Regions from separate parts of the Agrobacterium vacciniicorymbosi genome, predicted to be linked through region 1. Evidence: riboswitches for the same ligand, from Rfam matches in the RefSeq annotation. Region 1 holds a riboswitch; the other holds the start of a gene.
The links. A riboswitch is a leader RNA that binds a small molecule or an ion and turns the genes downstream of it on or off. The one in region 1 is predicted to bind cobalamin.

Region 1 (4,731 bases):
GACAGGCAAGGCCAGCCACACATCCGGCCAGCGAACGCCGGACAGATTGCCCAGCAACCAGAACATGATGCCACGTGCCTGTTCGGCATTGGCCGCCTTGGTCACGATGAAGGAGGTCAGCGCGTTGAAGAGCTGCGAACCGGCGACACCTGCGAGAATGATGGCGCTGTTGCCGCTGCCTGCCCGCAAGGCCAGCAGACTGACAAGCGCAAATGCCACGATTGCCCCCAGAAATGCGCCAAGCGGCATGGTCAGCATGCCGGCACCGAAGCCCAGAATGGCAACGCCAACGGCACCGGTCGATGCACCCGCAGAAATCCCGAGAATATACGGATCGGCCAAAGGATTGCGCAGAAGCGATTGAAGCACGACGCCGGACATGGCCAGTGCCGCACCACAGCAGGCAGCCACCACCGCCCGGCTGAGGCGGTAGTTCCAGATGATGCCTTCATCGATGGCATCGAGCGGATAGCCTGCATGGAACACACGGTTTGCGACCGTCTTGGCGACGACATCCATGGGAATGGATGTCTCGCCGATGGCAGCCCCGAACCAGAGCGCCAGAGCCAGACACCCGACCGCCAGCAAGGCGGCACGGGTGAAGATGAAACAAGCACGCATGGCTTACTTGGCAAGGCCGAGCTGGACGACGGCGTCGGCCAGAACTTCGATACCTTCGATGGTGCGGATGGTCGGGTTCATGGCCTGCGCATCCATGGCAACGATGTGCCCCTGTTTGACGGACGGCATCAGGCTCGTGACCGGATCTTCCTTCAGGAACTTCTCCTTGACAACGATATCATCTGCCGGAAACCGCCTGCGGTCCATCTTACCGGCAACAACCAGGGTCGGCTGCGACTTGGCAATGGTTTCCCAACCCACCGTCGGCCACTCTTCCTCGCTGTTGATGACATTCTTGATGCCAAGCGCGGACATGATGTAGCCGGGTGCACCATTGGTGCCCGCAACGTAGGGATCGATATCCAACTCCGCACTGGAGAACCAGAAGACGGCAGACAGCTTGCCATCGGCAGAGGCGATCTTCTTGCGTGCCGCTTCTTCGCGAGCCTTCAGATCGGCCACGAGCTTTTCGCCCCTGTCCTGCACATTGAAGATTTGCGCGAGTTCAGTCACTTCCTGATAGATCAGGTCCATGGTGAAGACGGAATGGCGCACGCCATCGCCACCGCCCGAATTGTCCTTGCCGGTGCAATCGGCAGGCGAGGTGTAAACGGGAATTTTCAGCTCTTCGAACTGCTGCGGCTTGGCGACGATGCCTTCCGGGCCGACATGCCACTGAAACTGGGCCGTGACGAGATCAGGCTTTTTGGCCAGCACGCTTTCAAAACTCGGATCGTTATCGGCCAGACGGTCGATCTTGGCATTGGCCTCTTCATAGCCCTTGATAACTGGGCCAATCCAGACCGCGGTGCCCACGACCTTATCGGCCAGACCGAGCAGATAGAGAATTTCCGTGGTGCTTTGACCGATGGACACCGTACGCTCTGGCGCATGGGTAAAGGTCACGTCGCGACCGCAATTCTTGAAGGTCAGCGGATAGGTCGTCTCGGCTGCCTGAGCCGCAGGCATGGCCGTTGCCATTGCCACAACGGCAAAACTGGCTGCAAAAACCGTCTGTTTGAAACTGAATGTCATTTCCGATAGTCCCCGAAATCGTCAGCGGTCGGCGAGAAGCAGACCAATGTGAACATGTGTCGATGCTCAGTCCGTGAGAACACGGGCAGAGACGATCCGAAACCGGGACATGGCAGATGGAATAAGGCGCTGGCGGGCGCTAGATGCAATCACGACGTCTCCTGTTCCGGGCATCCCCGCCCGTGACTTGGAATGAACTTATGACGGCAGGTCTCCTGGCTCACGGATTTGCGTCTTCACCCACCTTCCCGCGATATTCACCCGCAGTGGCATGACGCTTGGATGAGCGCCAAAGGGTTCGACAATCCGCTTACAGTTGCGGGGGCAGCTACGGCATTGAACCAAGGTTCGCACCGTATTCCCTATTATTCCTCGCGATCACTCGCTCGAAACCGTCGCGTGCAGATAGCCCCATTCAGAAACCGTCGTCAAGCAATGATTGCTGTAATGTTATTACATATCGATTGCAAGATATGATTTCGGAAAAACGGCATGATGGTAACACAAAGCAAAAAGGCCGGAACTTTCGTCCCGGCCATTATTTCACAATTCATCACCGCCCATTCAAGGCAGGGTATAGGCGATCACATAATCGCCGGGCTTCGTGCCGACGGAGCCGTGTCCGCCTGCGACGATGACCACATATTGCTTGCCGTCATTCATGGCATAGGTCATCGGCGTTGCCTGTCCACCTGCGGGAAGACGCGCTTCCCACAGCTGCTTGCCGGATGTCAGATCATAGGCGCGCAAGTAATCATCGACAGCCGCACCGAGGAAGGCAACGCCGCCCTTGGTAATCATCGGGCCACCGATGCCGGGTACGCCGACTTTGAAGGGCAGCGGCAGCGGCGTCATGTCGTAGACGGTACCGTTCTTGTGCTTGTAGGCGACCTCACCCGTGCGCAGATCGGCACCGGCCACATAGCCCCATGGCGGAGCCTGGCAGGGAATGCCGAGCGGTCCGAGGAACGGTCCCATGAGAACGCCATAGGGCGCACCATCATTTCGGTTCAGGCCCTGCTCGCTGCCCTTTTCATCCTGCCCCTTTGCGGGGATCTGGGCGCGCGGCACGAGCTGCGATGTGAAGGCCAGATAGGTCGGCATGCCGAACATGACCTGGCGTTCTGGATCGACAGCGACACTGCCCCAGTTGAAGGTGCCGAAATTGCCGGGATAGATGATGCTGCCGTTGAGCGATGGCGGCGTGTAGCGGCCCTTGTAATTCAGCTGATGAAACTTGATGCGGCATGCCAGCTGGTCGAACATGGAGACGCCCCACATGTTCTTTTCCTGGAGCGGATCAGGCTTGAAGGACAGCGCCGAAGTCGGCTGCGTCGGAGCACTGAAATCTTCGGGGATCGTACCAGATGGCGCAGGCTCTTCGGTCATCGCCAGGATCGGCTCACCACTGCGGCGATCCAGCACGTAGATGTCGCCCTGCTTGGTCGGTCCAACCAGTGCCGGAACAGTCTGACCATCCTTCTTGGTGATGTCGAGCAGCACAGGCTGTGCGGGAACATCCATGTCCCACAGATCGTGATGCACGAACTGGCGCACCCATTTGTCCTGCCCGGTGTTCACATCCAGCGCGACGATGGAGGAGGAGTATTTCTCGACATTGGCACTCCGGCCCATACCGAGCTGATCTGGAACCTGATTTCCGAGCGGGATATAGACGAGCCCAAGCGCTTCATCGACGCTGAAAACCGACCAGCTGTTGGGAGAGTTGGTCGTATAGGTCTGACCCGGCTGAAGCGGCTGGGTCTGGGTGGGGTTTCCCGAATCCCAGTTCCAGATCAAGGCACCGCTGTTGACATCGAACGCTCTGATGACGCCGGACTGTTCCTGCGTCGAATAGTTGTCGTTGACGGCACCGCCGATGATGATCTTGTTGCCAGCAATGGCGGGTGGGGATGTCGAGTAATAATAGCCGGCTGGATTATACTCCATGCCGCTTTCCAGATGCAGCGTGCCCTTGTCTGCAAAGGACGTGCAAACCTGACCGCTTTCCGCGTCGAGAGCAATCAGACGCGCATCCGAAGTCGGGAGATAAACGCGTGCCGCACAGGGCGAACCAGCCTGTGCCGTTGGGTCGGCATAATAGGTCACGCCGCGGCAAGTCTGATGCTGACGGTCCGGGTTCATGCCCGAATTGGGATCGTATTTCCACTTTTCCTTGCCAGTCGCCGCATCGATGGCGATGGCCCAATTGTGCGGCGTGCAGATGTAAAGCGAATTGCCGACTTTTAAGGGAGTCACCTGATAGGTCGTCTCGCCCACATCGCCCGGCAACTTCACGTCGCCGGTCTGGTAGCGCCACGCTTCCTTCAACTCACCAACATTGTTGGCAGTGATCTGCGTCAGCGGCGAATAGCGCTGGCCATAAGAGGTGCGCCCATATTGGTGCCACTCATTATCCGGCACAGGATTTCCGTAGGAAGGGTTGGCGGTCACCACCTCATCGGGCAGATTGCCTTCCATATCCTGCGGGTCCTGCGTCATCGCAAAGGCTGCAGCACCGACGGATACCAGAACGGCGGTCAGCAAGGGAACAGCGTTGGCGCCGTAAGATGTGCCGGTCGGGCTGGTAAAGCCGAGCGGCTTTCTGATCCATGGCATCAACAGCCACATGCCGATCAAAATGATGAAGCCGCCACGGGGGCCGAGCTGCCACCAGTCGAAGCCGACTTCCCACAAGGCCCAAAGCAGGGTCGCGATGACGAAAGCGGCATAGAAGTGCAATGCCGCCTTGTTTCTCTGAAACAAAAGAATGGCCGTCACAACGAATGCGAGGCCTGCCAATGCATAATAAAAGCTTCCGCCCAGCATAACGAGCTGAGAACCGAAGCCGAAAATTGCAAGTCCAATAAGCGTCAGGATGACTGCAGTTGATGTCACTGCCATGAATAGCCCCCGGTGGTCTCCCAGCCGGGGAAACGGCATCAGGTCACAAAGGTTCCTGAAAAAATCACGCTTTCGCCACTTTTTGAAAATCGTTGAATGCGCTGACCATTTCTTTGTGGTTTTTCCCAGATGCAATCATGGCTGCGAGCAATATTCTCGCCTGCCCTGCCC
Region 2 (4,731 bases), on a different contig from region 1:
CAGTACATCCTGTCGGCCACGTGCCGGAGCGCCCGCTGGTCCCGGTGTGATATGCCGCCCGTCAAGCGCTGCGAGGAGCGCTGTCTTTTCCGCTACCGCGCTTTGCTCTCGCAGCGAATCCGGCTCATCGTCCGCGCAGCGACCAAACACATGCTGGCCGTCTTTGATGGCGAAATCCTTGAGATCGCAGAGAAAGGCATCGATCCGCGCCAAAGCCGTGTCGGCATCATCCTGCGTACCGACACCAGCATCGCCGGCAAGCCCGGTTTCCTGCGCCTTCTCGACAATCAGTTTTGCCAGCCGGTCACGGCGGCGGCGATCCAGGCCATCGGCCTGCGCATATTCATCGACCAGCTGTTCCAGCGCCATCTGCTCCGGCGACAGCCCGGCATCGACCAAGACAGGTGGAATATGCCCGATGGTGACGGCAGCGATGCGCCGCTTCGCAACAGCAGCTTCGCCCGGATTGGACACGATAAAGGGATAGATCACCGGCAGCGGGCCGGTCACGATTTCTGGGAAGCAGGCCTGAGACAGCGCCACCGTCTTGCCGGGCAGCCATTCAAGCGTGCCATGAGCGCCGACATGGATGATGGCATGTGCATGAACGCTTTTTTGCATCCAAGCCCCGAAGGCGACCAGCGCATGCCGTGGCGGCAGGGCCGGGTCGTGATAATCCACCCGCCGATCTTCATTGCGGCCACGATCCGGCGCAAGTGCCACCGTTACGGAACCGAATCGAGCGGCGCGGAAGTGGAACATGCCATCGGTAACGGCATCGTCATCGTCCGCATCGCCCCATGTCTCATCCAAGGCCAGATCGGCATATTGTGGCAGGTCACTGCGGAAGGCTGAATAATCGGCTAGGCGGAAACTGGCAGTGTCTTCTTCAACGCGGTCGAGCAGCGCCCGCGCCGTCTCCGGAATATCACCTACAACGTAACCCGCATCGCGCAAGTCGTGCAGCATTTCCAGCACGCTTTGCGGCACGTCCAGACCAACGGCATAACCTGTCCGTCCCGGGGCTGCGCCCGGATAATCCGGCATGAGAATGACGACATTCCGCTCAGACGGAGCGGCATTCTTCAAACGAAGAAAAGCGGAAATGCGGTTCGCAACCTGCTCGACACGATCCGGCTCAGCCTGATGAACGAGGCCACGCCCACCCTCCGGGTCTGGTGCCTTAAAGGAAATCGCTCCGGCCAGAAGACGGCCATCCAGCTCTGGCAACACCACATGCATGGCAAGATCGGAAGGGTTGAGGCCACGCATATTGTCCGCCCAGCCATCGCGGCGGGTGGTGGCCATGATGACCTGAAAGGTTGCCACGCCCAGCCGGTCGAACAGGCTCTTGCCGTCCTCATCCGACTGGCTGGCAAAGGCAGTTGCCGTCACCATCGCCGCCGGCTTTAAACGACCGAGCGTCTCTTCCAGAAACCGGATCGCTTCATTGTCTTTCAAACCGCTGACGAAGATCGGCAAAGGGGCAAAGCCGCGCTCGCGAAGCGCTGCATAAAGCGCGTCGATGGGAGCGACATCGGCGGCCATCAGCATGGAGCGGTAAAACAGGATTGGTAGCAGGGGTGCACCATTTGCAAAGCCATTCAGCGCAGCATTGAGGTCAACGACGCCTTCATCGGGCTTGTAAAATCCGCTTTTTGGCAAGGGCTCTGCTGCCATGTCCGGCCAGCCTTCCCCCCGCGCAAAGGCCGCAAGTCCTTTTGCAACCCGGTCCATATTCTCAGGCCCGCCTTCCCGGAAGAAAGACAGGATTTTGAACTGCGTCGGCAGATCGACTGTGGAGGCAGCCTCAAGCTTCTCATCGCGCTCGCTGCATTCCCCCGGCAAAAGCACCAGCTTGATACCGCGCCGCCGCGCCATTCTCGACAATTCGTCCACGCCGTAACGCCAGCGGTCGGCGCCGCCGAGAATCCGGATAAGGATCAGCTTGGCATGTTCCGCCGTCTTTTCGATCCACAGATCGAACGACATGGGATGGCGAAGTTCGGAGAGGTTGGCGGAGAGGAGCGAGACCGACCCATCCGTACTGCGCTGCCATCCACGTTCCAGCCCACCCAGATCGCTGGCCGAAAAGGACAGCACCACCACATCCGCCTGACCCTGGTTGAGATCAACCGGCTCGATCAGGTCGTCCAGAGACGAGGATGTGGTGGCGAGGATGTGCATAGATCAGGCCGCCAGCATCCGCTCGATCTTTGCGCGGTCGAGACCCTTTTCGCCGATCACCACCAGACGGCTGCGGCGCACCTCGCCGGACGCCCAGGGGCGGTCGAAGTAATGGTTGACGCGTGAGCCAACCGCCTGCACCTGCAACCGCATCGGCTTGGACGAGACCTCGACAAAACCCTTGATGCGCAGCACGTTTTCAGAGGCCGCCGTTTCGGAAATGCGAGCAGCCAGTGCATCGGCATCCGTCACGGCACCCAGTTCCACGACGAAGCTGTCGAACTCGTCGTGATCGTGGTCTTCTTCCTCATCGTGATGGGTGTGGCGGTTTTCGATATCCTCTTCCACCGCAAGGCCAAGTCCGATCAGCACGGCAGGATCGACGGCACCATTGGACGCAACGACGATCTTCGCAGCCTTCGGCAGATGCGCATTGATATGCGCCTTGGCGCGCTCCAGACCTTCGGCATCCAGTAGATCACCCTTGGTCAGAACGATGAGGTCGGCGCAGGCAATCTGGTCCTCGAAGACTTCTTCGACCGGATCGTCATGGTCAAGTGCTTCGTCATTCTGGCGCTGGGCGGCAAGCGCCTCCAGATCATGCGAGACCATACCTTCGGCAAGGGCTGCGCCATCGGCCACGGCGACCACGGCATCCACCGTCACCCGGCTTTTGATCGCGGGCCACTGGAAGGCCTGCACGAGTGGCTTTGGCAGAGCAAGCCCCGACGTTTCGATCAGAATATGCTCGACGCGCGGCTGACGGCTCAGAATCTGTTCGATGGCGGGTTGGAAATCATCGGCCACGGTGCAGCAGATGCAGCCATTGGCCAGTTCAACGATGTTTTCCTCCGGGCAGCTTTCGATGCCGCAGCCCTTCAGAATTTCGCCGTCGATGCCGACATCGCCGAACTCGTTGACGATAATCGCCAGCCGCTTGCCCTCGAGCTTTTCCAGAAGGCCGCGCAAAAGCGTGGTTTTTCCCGCGCCCAGAAAGCCGGTGATGATGGTGCAGGGAACGCGATCGAGCGTTGTCATGATGTCTCCTCGGTGAAATGCAAAGGGGGAATGCGCGACACAAGGCCACGCTTCAAACTATCGGGGCGTCCGCGCCAGGGCATCAACCCATCCGGTGCTTCGGCCAATAAGCGCGCGCCAGTCATCAGGTCTGCGGCATCATCTTCGGTCAGTCCGCCGAACATATAGGACCAGCCGTCGGCGCTGCGCATGGCGGCGCTGAGGCCACGCTTGCAATTGGCAAGGCAATTGACGCTGCGAACGGTCACGCCTTCACTCGCTCCAAGCGCTAAGGCAGCCTCCGTCAGAAGCGCGCCGGGGCGGGGGTCTGCATTCGGTTCGGCTTCGGACCGGCAGCTGCGGCAGACGAAGACCACGACGCCGGGTGCGGTGTCACGGTCCGTCTTTTCGGTCTGGCTGGTCGATGTCGCTGTAATATCCAAGGGTCTGCTTTCCGCGCCTTCAAAATGTCTCAGGGGTGCGGATATCGAAAACGGAATGCGGGACACGCACAACCATCGTTCGAACAACCGGCTGACCGGAGCACCCCGCCCGGCAGACGTTTTTCCTGAAACGGCAGGTCTCCTGGCTTGCGGCTTCGACACCCTTGCGCTGCCTTCCCGGATTGTCATCCAGTGGCGTTCAGCGCGGGCTCACCGCTTACAGTTGCGGGGGCAGCCACGGATTTGTCCGCTCAAGCGAAATGCACCGTGTTCCCTCTTAGCTTTTCCCGTTGCCGGAAAAAGACCGTCAGTCCTTAACCCTTATGCCCTGCGATGCTTTTGTGTCAATGCCGCGCATCATTGCCGCGGCACGCGTTTTGGTTATAGTCGCCGCTTTGAAAAAGCATGAGACCCGGAAGGACCAGCCGCCATGACCCGCGACATCAGCGACAGCGAAGCCGAACGTCACCGCGCCAAAATGGTCAACCGCAAGGCCGTGCAGGATGCTGAAGTCTCGGAAAAGACCATCGAAAAAGGTCTGCTGATGATCAACACCGGCCCCGGCAAGGGCAAGTCCACCGCCGCTTTTGGTCTGGCCCTACGCATGCTGGGCACCGGCAGGCGCGTCGGCATCGTGCAGTTCATCAAGGGCGCATGGTCCACCGGCGAGCAGGGCGCTCTGGCACTGTTCGGCGACCGTGTCGAATGGCGCACCATGGGTGAAGGTTTCACGTGGGACACTCAGGATCTCAAACGCGACGTCGCTGCTGCCACCAAAGCCTGGGAAGAGGCAAAGACGCTGATGGCCGATGAAACCATCGGCCTTGTGGTACTGGATGAGCTCAACATCGCGCTGCGCTATGACTATCTGCCGCTGGAGGAGGTGGTGGAGACCCTGCAGAACCGTCGCCCCGGCCTGCACGTCATCGTCACAGGCCGCAACGCCAAGCAGCCGCTGATCGATGCCGCCGATATGGTGACGGAGATGACGCTGGTGAAACACCACTTCAAGGCAGGCGTCAAAGCGCAGTCCGGCATAGAGTTCTAATTCATGACAGCACGCGTTTTGATGTTTCAGGGGACC

Region 2: another riboswitch for cobalamin. It lies ahead of ABUK73_RS21820 (DUF1636 family protein); the one in region 1 lies ahead of ABUK73_RS14780 (ABC transporter substrate-binding protein).

What each region holds. Positions count from the first base shown of each region.
Region 1 is NZ_JBETMF010000008.1:243,177-247,907, forward strand. It holds gene ABUK73_RS14775 (FecCD family ABC transporter permease) at 1-621, opposite strand, end outside; gene ABUK73_RS14780 (ABC transporter substrate-binding protein) at 625-1,602, opposite strand; cobalamin riboswitch at 1,845-2,068, opposite strand; gene ABUK73_RS14785 (glucose/quinate/shikimate family membrane-bound PQQ-dependent dehydrogenase) at 2,221-4,560, opposite strand; gene ABUK73_RS14790 (asparaginase) at 4,625-4,731, opposite strand, start outside.
Region 2 is NZ_JBETMF010000017.1:88,548-93,278, forward strand. It holds gene cobN (cobaltochelatase subunit CobN) at 1-2,187, opposite strand, end outside; gene cobW (cobalamin biosynthesis protein CobW) at 2,191-3,228, opposite strand; gene ABUK73_RS21820 (DUF1636 family protein) at 3,222-3,647, opposite strand; cobalamin riboswitch at 3,763-3,971, opposite strand; gene cobO (cob(I)yrinic acid a,c-diamide adenosyltransferase) at 4,078-4,695, shown strand; gene ABUK73_RS21830 (cobyric acid synthase) at 4,699-4,731, shown strand, end outside.